2 regions of the Pseudomonas sp. MH9.2 genome follow, and region 1 is predicted to be linked to the other one. Evidence: predicted binding sites of a transcription regulator. Region 1 holds the regulator's gene; the other holds the start of a gene.
What was found. The regulator sigma-54, encoded in region 1, starts transcription at its own class of promoters, with help from an activator protein. The targets are predictions, from matches to a motif close to ANTGGCATNNANNTTGCTNT.
Positions count from the first base shown of each region.

Region 2: a site for sigma-54 is predicted at 5,595-5,614, ahead of flgB (flagellar basal body rod protein FlgB). Genes of this name have one in related genera too.

Region 1 is NZ_CP133784.1:2,315,643-2,323,381, forward strand. It holds gene lptA (lipopolysaccharide transport periplasmic protein LptA) at 1-397, shown strand, start outside; gene lptB (LPS export ABC transporter ATP-binding protein) at 397-1,122, shown strand; gene RHM55_RS10830 (RNA polymerase factor sigma-54) at 1,310-2,806, shown strand; gene hpf (ribosome hibernation-promoting factor, HPF/YfiA family) at 2,887-3,195, shown strand; gene ptsN (PTS IIA-like nitrogen regulatory protein PtsN) at 3,208-3,669, shown strand; gene rapZ (RNase adapter RapZ) at 3,672-4,529, shown strand; gene RHM55_RS10850 (HPr family phosphocarrier protein) at 4,546-4,818, shown strand; gene pmbA (metalloprotease PmbA) at 5,094-6,440, opposite strand; gene yjgA (ribosome biogenesis factor YjgA) at 6,548-7,069, shown strand; gene tldD (metalloprotease TldD) at 7,120-7,739, opposite strand, start outside.
Region 2 is NZ_CP133784.1:1,247,501-1,255,239, forward strand. It holds gene RHM55_RS05715 (hypothetical protein) at 243-452, shown strand; partial or broken gene RHM55_RS05720 (flagellar hook-basal body complex protein) at 492-2,304, opposite strand; gene flgE (flagellar hook protein FlgE) at 2,634-3,953, opposite strand; gene RHM55_RS05730 (flagellar hook assembly protein FlgD) at 3,982-4,680, opposite strand; gene flgC (flagellar basal body rod protein FlgC) at 4,696-5,139, opposite strand; gene flgB (flagellar basal body rod protein FlgB) at 5,143-5,550, opposite strand; gene cheR (protein-glutamate O-methyltransferase CheR) at 5,817-6,644, opposite strand; gene RHM55_RS05750 (chemotaxis protein CheV) at 6,699-7,628, opposite strand; gene flgA (flagellar basal body P-ring formation chaperone FlgA) at 7,708-7,739, shown strand, end outside.

The DNA of each region.
Region 1 (7,739 bases):
CACCTACAAAGGCAATGTCATCATCACCCAAGGCTCCATGAAGATCACGGGCAACACCGTGACCATCACCCGGACGCCAACAGGTGAAGTCGACGTATTTACCGCCGTTGGCAATCTTGCTTACTACGAACAGAAACCTGCCGTCGACAAGCCTATCGTTCAAGCGTACGGCGTGACCATCCAGTACTTCGCCGCCCTTGACCGGATCATCCTGATCGACAAGGCCAAGGTCATCAACGACGGCAATACGTCCGAAGGCGAGAAAATCGTCTATGACACGACGAAACAAATCGTCAATGCCGGCCGCGCCAACGGAGCCAAGGTGACGGCACCACGTCCGCGGATCGACATGGTCATCCAGCCGAAAAACAAACCCGCACCGCAGAAGGCTCCGTAATGGCGACGCTTAAAGCCCAGCATCTGGCTAAAAGCTATAAGGGTCGCCAGGTTGTGCGCGATGTCAGTCTCTCGATCGAGAGCGGGCAAATCGTGGGGCTGCTTGGCCCTAACGGTGCTGGCAAAACCACCTGTTTCTACATGATCGTAGGTTTGGTCCAGGCCGATCAGGGTCGCGTCTTGATCGACGATCAAGACGTCAGCCATCAACCCATGCACGGTCGCGCACGCGCCGGGATCGGCTATCTGCCGCAGGAAGCCTCGATTTTTCGCAAACTGTCGGTTGCCGATAACATCATGGCGATCCTCGAGACCCGCAAGGAACTCGACCGTACAGCGCGTCGCAAGGAGCTGGAAAGCCTGCTGCAGGAGTTCCACATCAGCCACATACGCGACAACCTGGGCATGAGCCTGTCCGGCGGTGAACGCCGTCGTGTGGAAATCGCTCGCGCCCTGGCGACTTCGCCAAAATTCATCTTGCTCGATGAACCGTTTGCCGGTGTCGACCCCATTTCCGTCGGCGATATCAAGCAAATCATTTATCACTTGAAAGCCAAGGGCATCGGCGTACTGATCACCGATCACAACGTACGTGACACCCTGGATATTTGTGAAACCGCTTACATCGTCAACGACGGGCAACTGATCGCTGAGGGTGATTCAGAAACCATTCTGGCTAACCAACTGGTTAAAGAGGTTTACCTCGGCCATGAGTTCCGCCTGTAAGCTCTGCGGTGTTTCGCTCTTCATCGGCGACGGACGCTAGGGTGCAGTGCTGACAAGAACATTAATTGTCATCACGCTCTAGGCAAACACTTAGGTTTCAGGCATATAATTTGCTTAAGTTGGCGCTTCGGCGCCCTGTAGTGGATGGCGCATGTGCGCCGGCGAAATAAGGTGTTAAGCCCCTGCCATGAAACCATCGCTAGTCCTGAGAATGGGCCAGCAGCTGACGATGACACCGCAGCTGCAACAGGCCATCCGCCTCCTCCAATTGTCGACCCTGGACCTTCAACAGGAAATCCAGGAAGCGTTGGAGTCGAACCCTATGCTGGAACGCCAGGAAGAAGGCGACGACTTCGACAATGCCGATCCGTTGGCCGACAACATAGAGAAACCCAATCCTGACGTACAGGAACCTACCTACCAGGAGCCCGCCCCGACGGTGGACAACCTGGAAGAAGGCGACTGGAACGACCGCATCCCCAACGAGCTGCCCGTTGATACCGCTTGGGATGACGTGTATCAGACCAGTGCCAGCAGCCTGCCCAGCAGCAACAACGACGATGACGAATGGGACTTCACCACTCGCACATCGGCCGGCGAGAGCCTGCAAAGCCATCTGTTGTGGCAATTGAATCTGGCCCCCATGTCCGATACTGATCGGTTGATCGCCGTCACGCTGATCGACTGCATCAACAATCAGGGCTACCTGGACGAGTCGCTTGAGGAAATCCTCGATGCCTTCGACCCGGAAATGGATGTCGAATTGGATGAAATCGAAGCAGTACTGCACCGTATCCAGCAATTCGAACCCGCGGGTATCGGCGCTCGCAACCTGAGCGAATGCCTGTCACTGCAATTGCGTCAGCTCCCCGCGAAGACTCGCTGGCTGGCCGAGGCACAACGCTTGGTCGGAGACTTCATCGACCTGCTTGGCAGCCGCGACTACGCTCAGCTGATGCGGCGCATGAAGCTCAAGGAAGACGAACTGCGCCAGGTCATTGAACTGGTGCAGAGCCTCAACCCGCGCCCAGGCTCGCAGATCGAGTCGAGCGAGGCCGAATACGTTGTGCCCGACGTGATCGTGCGCAAAGACAACGAGCGCTGGCTGGTAGAGCTCAATCAAGAGTCCGTGCCCCGTCTGCGGGTCAACCCCCAATACGCAGGGTTCGTCCGCAGGGCCGACACCAGCGCTGACAACACCTTCATGCGCAATCAGTTGCAAGAGGCACGCTGGTTCATCAAGAGCCTGCAGAGCCGCAACGAAACGCTGATGAAAGTGGCCACGCAGATCGTCGAGCACCAGCGCGGCTTTCTTGAGTATGGCGACGAAGCCATGAAACCCTTGGTTCTGCATGACATCGCCGAAGCGGTAGGCATGCACGAATCGACGATTTCACGTGTGACCACGCAAAAATTCATGCATACCCCGCGCGGTATTTACGAACTGAAATATTTCTTTTCCAGTCACGTAAGCACCTCAGAGGGCGGAGAGTGTTCGTCCACGGCCATTCGCGCGATCATCAAAAAACTGGTAGCTGCGGAAAATCAGAAAAAGCCGTTGAGTGACAGCAAGATCGCTGGTTTACTGGAGGCACAAGGCATTCAGGTAGCTCGGCGCACGGTCGCTAAATACCGCGAATCACTTGGGATAGCACCTTCAAGCGAACGCAAGCGATTGATGTAAGGGTGGCCGTACGCCGTAGCGTTCCAGTGGTAGGCATTCAAGCCTGCCTCTTTATGTACTGGCAACGAAGGAGACGCTGTATGCAAGTCAACATCAGTGGACACCAATTGGAAGTGACCAAGCCCCTGCGCGAATACATCGAGCTCAAATTCAAGAAGCTCGAAGGGCACTTTGACAAGATTACCAATGTGCAGGTAACGATGGCAGTCGAGAAACTGAAACAGAAAATCGAAGCCACACTGCACATCCACGGTGGAGAGGTGGTCGCTAACGCAGAACATGACGACATGTATGCGGCAATCGACCTACTCACTGACAAGCTGGACCGACAATTGCTCAAGCATAAGGAAAAGCAGCAGAACATCCTGAAAGGTGCGACTGCTCGCTAACACCCACAACCCATGATCCGACTTGAAAATATCCTGACTGCCGGCCGTTCACTCGTGAACGTGCCGAGCAGCAGTAAAAAAAATGTTCTTGAGCAAGTTGCCAAACTGATCGGCCGTGAAACGGAGCTTGATTCGGACTTGGTACTCACGAGCCTTATTGCCCGCGAAAAACTCGGCTCGACCGGTTTCGGCAATGGCATCGCCATCCCGCATTGCCGGCTGGCGGGCTGCCCAATGCCCATCAGCGCCCTCCTGCACCTCGACACCCCCGTAGATTTTGACGCCATCGACGGCAGGCCTGTAGACCTGCTTTTTGTCCTTCTAGTCCCGGAAGCCGCCACCGACGAACACCTGGAGCTGCTGCGCCAGATAGCCAGCATGCTCGACCGCGCCGATGTGCGCGACCGCCTACGCAGCGCCCAAAGCGATGAAGCGCTTTATCAAGTGGTGCTGGACGTGCAGAACGGTCATTAATGATGCGCATGATCATCGTCAGCGGCCGATCCGGCTCCGGCAAGAGCACAGCACTGGATGTACTGGAAGACAACGGCTTCTATTGCATCGACAACCTGCCTGCAGGCCTGCTCCCGGAGCTGGCTGAACGTGCCCTGATTCATACCGAACTGGCTCAGCCGCTGGTCGCCGTGTCCATCGACGCGCGCAATCTGCCGAGCCATCTGTCGCGTTTTCCCGAATTACTGGAAGAGGTCCGCAGCCGCCACATCCAATGCGATGTGCTGTACCTCGACGCCGATGAAGAGACCCTGCTAAAACGATTCTCTGAAACCCGTCGTCGCCACCCCCTGAGCAGCACCAACCGCTCGCTTGCCGAAGCGATACGTGACGAGAGCAACCTGCTTGGGCCGATCATCGATCTGGCCGATCTGAAAATCAACACCACGCACCTGAACCTCTATCAACTACGTGACATGCTCAAACTGCGCCTGCTGAACAAGCCGGAGCCAGGCACCGCGTTTCTGGTTGAGTCGTTTGGTTTCAAACGTGGCATGCCAGTAGATGCTGATCTGGTATTCGATGTGCGCTGCCTGCCCAATCCCTACTGGAAGCCGGAGTTGCGCGAACTGTCCGGGCTCGACCAGCCCGTGGCCGATTATTTGGCGGCACAGCCGGATGTAGAAGAGATGTTCCAGGACATCTACGCGTACCTGAACAAATGGTTGCCACGCTTTGCAGCCAGCAACCGCGCCTACGTGACTATTGCCATTGGCTGCACCGGCGGGCACCACCGCTCTGTCTACCTGACCGAGCGCCTGGGTCAGGTCTTGCAACAATCCCTCAAGAACGTTCAGGTCCGCCACCGCGACCTCAGCTGAAAGGACCCTCATCGCGATGCCCGTTCGTCAAATCACTATCATCAACAAGCTTGGCTTGCACGCGCGCGCCGCCGCTAAATTCGTCGGCGTCGCCGGAAGATTCCCCTGCCAGATCAGAGTAGGTCGCGCGCCCGACAGCATGGTCGACGGCAAAAGCATCATGGCCGTGATGATGCTGGCAGCAGGAAAAGGCACCGATATCCACCTGCATACTGAAGGCGAAGACGAACAGGCAGCACTCGAAGACTTGATTGAGCTGATCAACAATCGGTTTGATGAAGGCGAGTGACAGCAGGCGACGGACCGTATTGACTCATTCGCGGGCAGGCCTGGAGCTATTAAAAAAATCTATGTGATTGGAATACGAGAGGTGAGCTTTCGTAAATCTGTAGACCCCAGGTCAAACCCAAACCTGCCGGAAGCCCGTGCCGGGCTTATTCGCAGACAAGTCAGCGCCTACCTCGACCGAGTTTACTGTGTGACAGTGCCGCGTATTGAGGCCGCTCGTACATTAAGATTAAGGCGCTTCGTGCAGCGAGCATGAAGCGCCTTTTTTAATGCAGATCAGCTACCCGCAACCGTCATGCGCTCGATCAACACAGAGCCTGTGCGGATATTGCTGCGCAGTTCGAGATCGCTGCCGACGGCGACGATTTGTTTGAACATGTCGCGCAGGTTGCCGGCGATGGTGACTTCCTGAACCGGGAACTGGATTTCGCCGTTCTCGACCCAAAAGCCTGCCGCGCCACGAGAGTAGTCGCCGGTGACCATATTCAAACCACTGCCCATCAACTCAGTGACCAGCAAGCCGCGACCCATGCGGCGCAGCAGCGCTGCCTGATCTTCCACACCGTGGGTGACGAACAGGTTATGCACGCCGCCTGAGTTGGCTGTACTCGGCAAACCTAGCTTGCGGCCTGAGTAAGTACCCAGAACGTAGGACACTAAATCGCCATTCTCCACAAATGGTTTGGCATAGGTTGCCAAGCCATCACCGTCGAACGCCGAGCTCCCCATGGCGCGCATCAGGTGCGGCCGTTCGTCGAGAGTCAGCCATTCAGGAAACAGGCGCTGCCCCATCGCTCCTTCCAGAAAGGATGATTTGCGATACAGATTGCCGCCGGAAATGGCGGACAAAAGATGGCCAAACAAGCTGCCCGCCAATTCCGCAGCGAACAACACCGGAACTTCACACGTCGGTACCGGGCGCGCACCCAAGCGGCTGGCCGCACGCTGTGCCGCGCGACGGCCAATGCTTTGTGCGTCCGCCAACAACTCGCCCTGGCGACTCACGTCGTACCAGTAGTCGCGCTGCATCTGCCCTTCGCCCTCGGCGATCATCACGCAGCTCAAGCTGTGGCGTGTCGAGGCAGAGCCGCCAACAAAACCGTGGCTATTGCCATACACGCGACACCCTTGATGGGTGTTGAGCGTGGTGCCGTCGGCATTTTTGATCCGGCTGTCGGCATCGAACGCCGCCGCCTCACAGATCAAGGCACGCTCAATGGCTTGTTCCGGGGTGATATCCCACGCGTGGAATAGATCAAAGTCTGGCTGTTCTTTAGCCATCAGCGCAGCGTCGGCGAGGCCGGAGCATTCATCTTCGGAGGTGTGTTTGGCAATCGCCAACGCCGCCGCTACGGTTTCGCGAATAGCGTCAGCGCCACTGGCGGAGGTACTGGCCGAGCCTTTGCGCTGACCGACATACAAGGTGATACCAAAGCCCTGATCGCGATTGAACTCGACAGTTTCCACTTCACGCTGGCGAACCGTGGTCGACAAGCCCTGCTCCAGGGACACCGCCACTTCACAGGCGCTTGCGCCCTGACGCTTGGCTTCGGCAATGATTTGCTCGACCTGTTCTTGCAGTGCAGGCAAGGCTTGCGGGCCTACGCTTTGAGCTGTACTCATGACTTTCTCCATCAAATTCTGCTTTCGGCACAAGCCGAATACCGACCGGGCCGGACAAGTGGCCCCTGACTGGTTATCATGGCGGCGTTTATTAGCGGACTGCCCCCATGGTTGATTCTTACGACGACTCCCTCGATGAGGGTAAAAGCAAAACTCAGGTCAAACGCGAGCTTCATGCTCTGGTTGACCTTGGCGAGCGCCTGACAACACTCAAGCCTGACTTGCTGGCGAAACTGCCCTTGACCGACGCGCTGCGCCGGGCCTTGGCCGAAGCGCCCAAGCACACCGCAAACATTGCGCGTAAACGGCATATCCTGTTCATCGGCAAGCTGATGCGCGATCAAGACCTGGACGCCATTTTGGTGTTGCTTGATCAACTTGATGCCTCCACTCGCCAATACAACGAACGTTTTCACGGTCTGGAACGCTGGCGTGATCGCTTGATCACAGGCACCGACGACGTACTCGAGAAGTTTGTCGGCGACTATCCGGAAGCAGATCGTCAGCAACTGCGTTCGCTTATACGCCAGGCCCAGCATGAACTTGCCCAAAGCAAGCCACCTGCCGCCAGCCGCAAACTGTTCAAGTACATCCGCGACCTGGACGACATAAAGCGCGGCCTGCGCTAGTGTTCAAGCACCGAATGAGTCGCACCCTGCGATTCATTCGGCGCAGTCTTTCAGGACCCCGTACCGCCTACCGTGATCGCATCGATCTTCAAGGTCGGCTGACCGACACCTACTGGCACTGACTGACCGTCTTTGCCGCAGGTGCCCACGCCGCTGTCCAACGCCAGGTCGTTACCGACCATCGACACTCGACTCATGGCTTCAGGCCCATTACCGATCAAGGTCGCACCTTTGACTGGCGCAGTGATTTTACCGTCTTCGATCAAATAGGCCTCACTGGTCGAAAACACGAATTTGCCGCTGGTGATATCAACCTGACCGCCGCCGAGGTTGGCGCAGTAGATGCCCCTCTTCACCGACGCGATGATTTCCTCCGGGTCGCTTTGCCCGGCCAGCATGTAAGTGTTGGTCATGCGGGGCATTGGCAGGTGCGCATAGGACTCGCGACGACCGTTACCGGTACGTGCCACGCCCATCAACCGAGCGTTGAGCTTGTCCTGCATGTAACCCTTGAGCACGCCGTTTTCGATCAGCGTGGTGCAGTGGGTCGGCGTGCCTTCATCGTCCACCGTCAACGAGCCTCGACGACCGGCCAGCGTGCCATCATCGACGATAGTGCACAGCTTGGACGCCACCATTTCACCCATTCGCCCGCTATACGCCGAGCTGC
Region 2 (7,739 bases), 1.1 Mb from region 1:
TTGTAGCAATATTCGAACCAACTAATCTTTCACCACACAACATCTTGATTTTCCAGCGTTAACGGGGGAAAACTCGAAAACAGAGAGCGCCGCTCGGGCATACGCGGCGGCGGACTGCCGCATTTGGCCAAATGATGGGGATATTGCCGTCAGAAAACCCTCACCGAAGGAGAAAACAACAAAAGCGGGATAAAAAATGTGTTCGTCGCGATACCATTTGATTGGTACCCAACGAGGTTTATATGCCCCTTCAAACCCGCTTGATTCTTTTACTTGTGACCAGCCTGATCCTCATCCCGATCCAGGCCCAAGCCGCCACCGCGCCCTGGTACAAATGGCAAGGCGCGACACGGATTATTTGCAAGCAGTGGGTCAATCCCAAATCGGCATTCAAGCTGATTGGCGGCCCCTACAGAGATGCGAGTTGCCGATATCCAGGACGCCCTGGCTAAAGGCACCAAGGGACACCGCGCTAGCAGACATGCCTGGAATCATGTCGCCTGAATCAGCGTTTGCATCAGCGTCGCTTCTGTAGACAAGGCTTTTGAATTGGCCTGATAGGCAACCTGCGCCTGGATCAGTTCCACAAGCTCGTTGGTCAATTCGACGTTGGAGCCCTCAAGCGCACCCGAGACAATGCTGCCCAACGTACCGGCTTTTGGCGCATCGAGATTAGCAATGCCTGAGGCGTTCGTTTCCCGCCAGTGGGTGTGACTGTCCGGCTGCAAACCTTGCTCATTGGCAAAGCTGGCGAGCGTGACCTGGCCGATTTTCTTATGCAGCCCGTTCGTGAAGCCCGCACTCAGAACGCCATTCATATCGATGCTGATGTTGTTGATATTGCCTGCAGCATGCCCGTCCTGCTGAGCTGAAACGCGCGCAGACTCTGCGTTATGCTGGCTGAGTCTGTTCAAGTCAATGGCAATGCCACCCGAACTGCTCCGGGCACCGTTGGATACCCATTTTTCGTTACGGGTTCCCCCATCAATCACCTTGGCAGGCACCCACCCCTCAAGGGTCAATGTCCGGTTTGCCACCGCAAGACCTTGACTGCCGGTCATTGACTGAACCGACCCGTAGGAATCGAAGATTATCTGTGCCGAGACTGGATCGGCTTTCTCCGGGTTCGCCGGGTTTCGACCGTTGACGAGAACATGCATTTTCCAGCTGTTCGTATCATCCTTGACGAAGTATTGAGTCATCTCATGCTTGTTACCCAGGCTGTCGTAAACCGAGGTCGCAAACGACTTGTTAAACGTCGTGACATCGTTAGGGTCGAACATTGGAACACGCCGCGCCATCACGACGTCGCCCTCGTCAATTCCATTGATTGCACCGTCGTCTAACGAAAGCACAATCGATCCGTCGTTAGAGGCTGGACTGGCAGCCCAAATACCATTGAGTTGCTGAGCGGGCTTCCAGCCGTTCAGGGTGAACTCTGTGTCGGATGTTTTTTTGATATGCTCACCCTCGCCCGCCGATGACAGGCTGCCATCCGGTTTTTTTGTAATCATTACCTTCAGCGGTGTGGTCGCTGTGTGATCCACCGGATTACGCCCATCTATTAGCGTGTACATAGCCCATTGATCCGCATCGGTTTTAACGAAGTATTGCTTAAGTTCATGCTCCACTGGAGGAATGGCTGGCCGGGCCTGAATAAGCACTGTCTCATTCCCCTGCGCATCCTTGACCCTGACCTCCGCAACCGCGTCTACCCCTTTATCCTTAACCATTCTGCTGATCACTTTCGAATAGGTACCTGGATCATCCGGATTAAAAACCGGAAGTGCCGAGAGTGCGGATTGAGATGAGTCCAGGTTCATTGTTTCGAGAACTTCAGTGGTGGCCTTGGGCACCATATTAGAGGTATCGATCTTCAGGTCGGTCCGCCCCCCCATTAACGGCATCACCTTTAGCGTTTACACCATAGCCTTGCAAGCGGCTGCCTTCGTTATCAACGATATAATCGTTCTTGTCCATTTTGAACGCGCCAGCGCGGGTGTAGCTCAGCGCTCCGTTATCGCTTACCACGAAAAAGCCTTTACCCTGTATACGCATGTCCAGAACCCCGCCCGAACTGGCATCAACACCACCCTGACTGAAATTTTGCGAGACATTAGCCAGACGAACACCGTCACCGACTGCGTTGTGACCATTACCCAGTTGCGCGCTCAAATACAGTGCCGCAAATTCCGCACGGGATGATTTGAAACCATGAGTCCCAACGTTAGCGATGTTGTTGCCGGCGACCTCAAGTCTTTTATGGGCAGCGTGCAGCCCACTCAGGGAAACATTGAATGACATAAACACTCCTGTGCCGTATTGAACGACGCTCTCGTTAATGCATTTTTTCTCAGTAAAACTTTGCAACACTTAAACTTCAGTACCATCCGTTCCTTTCTGCGTTTTTATTCTCGCATTATCGAAAGTAGGAATTTTCTACATATGCAGTAGGAATCAGCTATAACTTTTACTTCTTAACCTTGGCGCAACTATCTACTTGAATCGCGCTCAAGGCGTGACGGCAAACTTCTATATCTTCTGGATAACCAATGACAGAAATACCAAATCGCGCCCAACAAAAAGCCCCTTCAAGAAGGGGCTTCGTTCGACACTGCATCACTGCATATTTATCACGCCATCTGGATGATGGTCTGCATGATGGTGCTTTGAGTCGAAATGGTTTTCGCGTTTGCCTGATAGTTGCTTTGCGCCTTGATCAAGTCGACCAATTCACTGGTCAGATTGACGTTAGAGTCTTCCAGCGCTTCACCCGTGAGACTGCCAAGTGTGCCTGACTCCGGCACTCCCGTGACCGGAACCCCAGACGCATAGGTTTCACGCCAGCTAGTACCGCCTGCCGGAGACAAACCCTGAACGTTGGCGAAGTTGGTCAACGACACTTGTCCAATGACCTTGGACTGACCGTTGGTGTAGGTGGCGAACAGGTTGCCGGTAGGGTCTACCGACATGGCCGACAACTGACCGGTTGCATAGCCGTCCTGAGTCTTGGTGATCGCGCCCGAGACCGAGTTGGTCTGAGTGGTCGCGAGCATGTCCAGCTTGACACCGCCAGTCTTGGCCGAAGCGCCGTTGCCTGCCCAGACGCCTGTGGTACCCACTTGCGCAGCCGGCACCCAGTTGTTCAGGGTAAAAGTGCCGTCAGCATTGACAGCCAGGTTACCCGTTGTAGCCAGCGCAGTAGTATCCAGCGAGCCGTCAGATTTGAAGGTCAGGTTCATCGAGTCAGCCACTACCGGCGTGGTCGCCGGGCTCGATGCATTGCGACCGTCGACCAGCGTGTACATCGTCCAGGCATTGGTACCCGTCTTGGCGAAGTACTGACTCATGGAGTGCTCGTTGCCCTGACTGTCGTAGAGCGGCGTACTGAACGTGTTGGTGTAGCTGTTCACGTCATTTGGGTCGAACGGCGTGACAGTCGGAAGTTTCGATGAAGAATTCAGATTGGACGCAATGGTGACGGTACCTGTCGGGCTAGGTGCCAGATTCGACGAGTCGATTTTAAGATCGGTCAATACACCGTTCACGACATTGCCTGCCGCATTAACACCGTAGCCCTGCAGCTTGTTGCCGGAAGCGTCGACGACATTACCACTCTTGTCCGGGTAGAACGCACCGGCACGGGTATAGAGTTTTTCGCCGTGATTGCTGACCATGAAGAAGCCGTTGCCGTTAATAGCCAAATCAAGGCTGCGGCCGGTGCCGGTGGTCAAAGTACCTTGCGTGAATTGCTGGGACACGGCGGCCGTGGTGACACCGCTACCCGCAGTGGTACCACCGGAAGTACCGCGAATCGAAGCAGCGTACTGGTCCTGGAACTCGGTACGGGACGATTTAAAACCCGTGGTCGCAACGTTGGCAATGTTGTTGCCGGTAACGTCGAGACTTTTGTTTGCCGCATAGAGCCCACTGAGGCCGATATTGAATGACATGCTCAACTCCTTTGCCGTCTAGTCGGCTCTATATTCCGATTGTTTGCACTTTGGACAAACCAACACTGCTGCCGCCTGCCAGGTTGAGCGTCATTTCCGCACCACTGACACCCATCGTCACACTGTTGACGGTGGCTGGCAGATAGGTGCTCAAGGCAGTGGCCGTACCATTGGCAGTACCTGTGGCGACGACGCTGTAAGTACCTGACGCCGCAGTCGTGCCATCGCTGTTCTGACCGTTCCAGGTAAAGCTGGTAGTACCCGCCGCCTGCGCACCAAGATCGATGGTGTCGACCAGGTTCCCACTCGCGTCGGAGATTTTGACCGTGGTCGACGAGTTCGACGCCGGGACGACCACTGAACCGGTCAGGCCCTTCGTGGTATCGACCACTGCCGAACCGCTGCTGACGATCACCGAACGCCCAACCAGAGAGGACGCCTGCAAGGCTTGGGACGACTGATAAGTACTGGCAATCGTATCAACCGTACTGCTCAGGTTCTGCATGCTCTCAAGGCTGCTGAACTGAGCCAACTGAGAAACGAACTGCGTGTTGTCCTGCGGACTGAGAGGGTCTTGGTTCTTCATCTGCGTAACCAGCAGTTGCAGGAATGCATCTTTGCCCAGTGAGGCAGTCCCCGTTTTGTTGGTGGTGCCTGTGTTGCTTGAGCTTGCCGTTTTCTGAAGCTGATCCAGAACCGACTGACCGACGCTGCTAGTAGTTGTCATCGACTGCGCCTCTTATCACTGACCCAGGGTCAGGACCTTCTGCATCATGGTTTTGGCGGTATTCATAATGTCCGCATTGGTCTGAAACGAGCGGCTGGCCGAGATCATGTCGGCCATCTCCGAAACAACATTGACGTTGGGGTAGTAGACATAACCGTTCTTGTCAGCCGACGGATGCGTTGGCTCATAACGTGCCTCGAGGTTGCTCGGATCTTCGATGATCCCGCTGACCTGAACACCCTGACCCGCTTCGTCCTGACTGCCGAACAGCGAACCACTGTCGCCGCTGCCCTGCCCCTGAAGCACGGTCGCAAACACGGGGTGACGGGTGCGGTAGGTTTGATCCATGCTCGACGAGACTGTTTCGGCGTTGGCAATGTTACTGGCCACGGTGTTCAGGCGCGTGGTCTGAGCACTCATGCCACTGCCGGCAATGTTAAAAACACTTGCAAGGGACATGAATTACTCTCCACGAAGGGCTGACACCAGCCCTTTGAATTTGCTGTTGAGCAGGGTGAAACTGGCCTGGAAGCCTACGGCGTTCTGTGCGTAGCTGGCCTGTTCAACCTGCGTATCGACGGTATTCTGGTCAAGCGAAGGTTGGCTAGGTGTGCGATACAGCAGCGCGCCGTCGCCACCGCTCAGACCCTCGGCGTCGATGTGCCGACTGTTGGTCGTTTTAAGGCCAAACGCGCCATTCTTGGTTTTATCGCTTTGCGCTGCGAGCACGGCCGAGAACTCAAGATCTCGCGCCTTATAGTTCGGCGTGTCGGCGTTGGCGATGTTGTTGGCCAAGACCTCTGCACGCTGAGCGCGAAAGCCAAGGGCTTGCTCATGGATGCCTAGCGCTTTATCGAAGCTGATGCTCATGTCGGGAAACCTTTAGCGGCTGACCTGAATTTCGTATCAGTCACAAAGCAATCAGCGTGCCAGCTTCGCCAGCGCCATAAATCAAGGGTTTGCGAGCTATCCTGGGGCGGCAACGACAGAAAAGCGGCAAGGCATTTCCGCTATAAAGGGATAAAGCGGCAAGCACAGCGCCGTTTTCTTGCCATTGCCGCTTCCTCCCAGAAGAGCCGCAACGGTTTAGCTGATGTAAAAAAAGAGACCCTAAGGTCTCTTTTTTAGCGCAGCGATCACTTCGCCTGGTAAATGATCCCAGGACTGCACTGAACCATCTGATAATGCTCAGGCAAACCATTCAGCGCTTCCGATGCCCCGAGAAACAGGTAGCCACCGGGCTTAAGCGTACTGTGGATACGCAACAGAATGTCCTTCTTCACCTCCGCCGAGAAATAGATCAGCACGTTGCGGCAAAAAACGATGTCGAATTTCCCCAGGCTTGCATAACTGTCGAGCAGGTTGAAAGAGCGAAACTCGACCCGGCTCTTGATGGGCGCCTTGATTGCCCAACGCCCCGCTTCTTTGGGATCGAAAAAACGCTGCAGACGCTCTTGGGATAGCCCTCGACCCAACGCCAGACTGTCGTATTCGCCCGTCTTGCAGTTGTTCAACATCAACCCCGAAAGATCGGTAGCGATGATCTGCACGCCCTGTTTTAGCTGACCGAGGTTGCTACGCTCGAACTCGTCGATCGTCATCGATAACGAGTACGGTTCCTGGCCTGAAGAACACGCCGCCGACCAGATACGCAGGCGCTGGTTCGGGCTGGCCTTGATCGCCTCTGGAAGCACTTTGTTCTTCATGACTTCGAACGGATAGGTGTCGCGAAACCAGAGCGTTTCGTTGGTGGTCATTGCATCCACGACCTGCTCGCGCAGACCACTGCGAGGCTGAGCCTGGATTCGCTGAATCAACTCCCCCAGCGACTTGATGCCTTGCTGGTCCATGAGTTTGTTGAGACGGCTTGAGACCAGATACTGTTTATTCTCTCCGAGCAAAATGCCACAGGCTTTTTCCAGGAAGACCCGGAACTGTTCGAAATCCAAATTACCTGTAGACAAAGAAACCGCCTCTTACAATCTTGCGTCCAGCCAAAGGGCGGCGCCCTTTGGCGATTATTTCACCGCGTTGATCCGATCAACTACCCGAGCGGCAAGCTCATCAGGCCGGAACTTGGCAAGAAAATCATCGGCACCGACTTTCTTGACCATCGCCTGGTTGAACACTCCCGACAAGGAAGTATGCAGGATGATGTGTATTTTTTGCATGCGCGGATCGTTGCGGATTGCCGAAGTCAAGGTATACCCATCCATCTCGGGCATTTCGATGTCTGAAATCATCATCAAAAATTCCTCTTCAGGCTTCTTGCCCTCTTCGACCATGCGTAGCAGGTAATCCAGCGCCTGACGACCGTCATTCAAGGCTACCACCTCGACCCCGACTGTCTGCAGACAGCGTGTCACCTGCTTACGCGCAACCGACGAATCGTCGACGGTCAGCACTCGAAGGGTCAGCGCTTTGGCCTGTGTTTCTTCATCGACAACACCGACCGAAATACTTTCCGAAGTCGGCGCTACTTCCGCGAGGATTTTCTCCACATCAATGATTTCGACCAACTGGTTATCGACTCGGGTCACTGCGGTCAGATAATGATCGCGTCCCGTTCCCTTGGGCGGCGGATGGATCTCCTCCCAGTTCATGTTGACGATGCGCTCCACCGAATGCACCAGAAAACCCTGAATTTTGGTGTTGTACTCGGTAATGATAACGAAGGTGTCATTCACACCCCGCTCCAATGCCTTCGCGCCTGTTGCCATCCCCAGATCGATGATCGGAATGGTCGCCCCACGAATATTTGCAACGCCACGCACCACTGGGTTGGACTTGGGCATCACGGTCAGTTTAGGGCATTGCAGCACCTCCCTGACCTTGAACACATTAATCCCGTAGAGCTGCTGGCCGTTGAGACGGAACAACAACAACTCAAGACGGTTCTGCCCCACCAGCTGCGTGCGCTGGTTCACCGAATCCATTACTCCAGCCATGCCCTTACTCCTGAATCAAAGCTTCGAACCCATAATTGCCAAAATGACTAAGCGGCACGGGCCTTGCTTTTTAACTGTTATGAATGCAAAAACGACATTTTCCCGACGCAT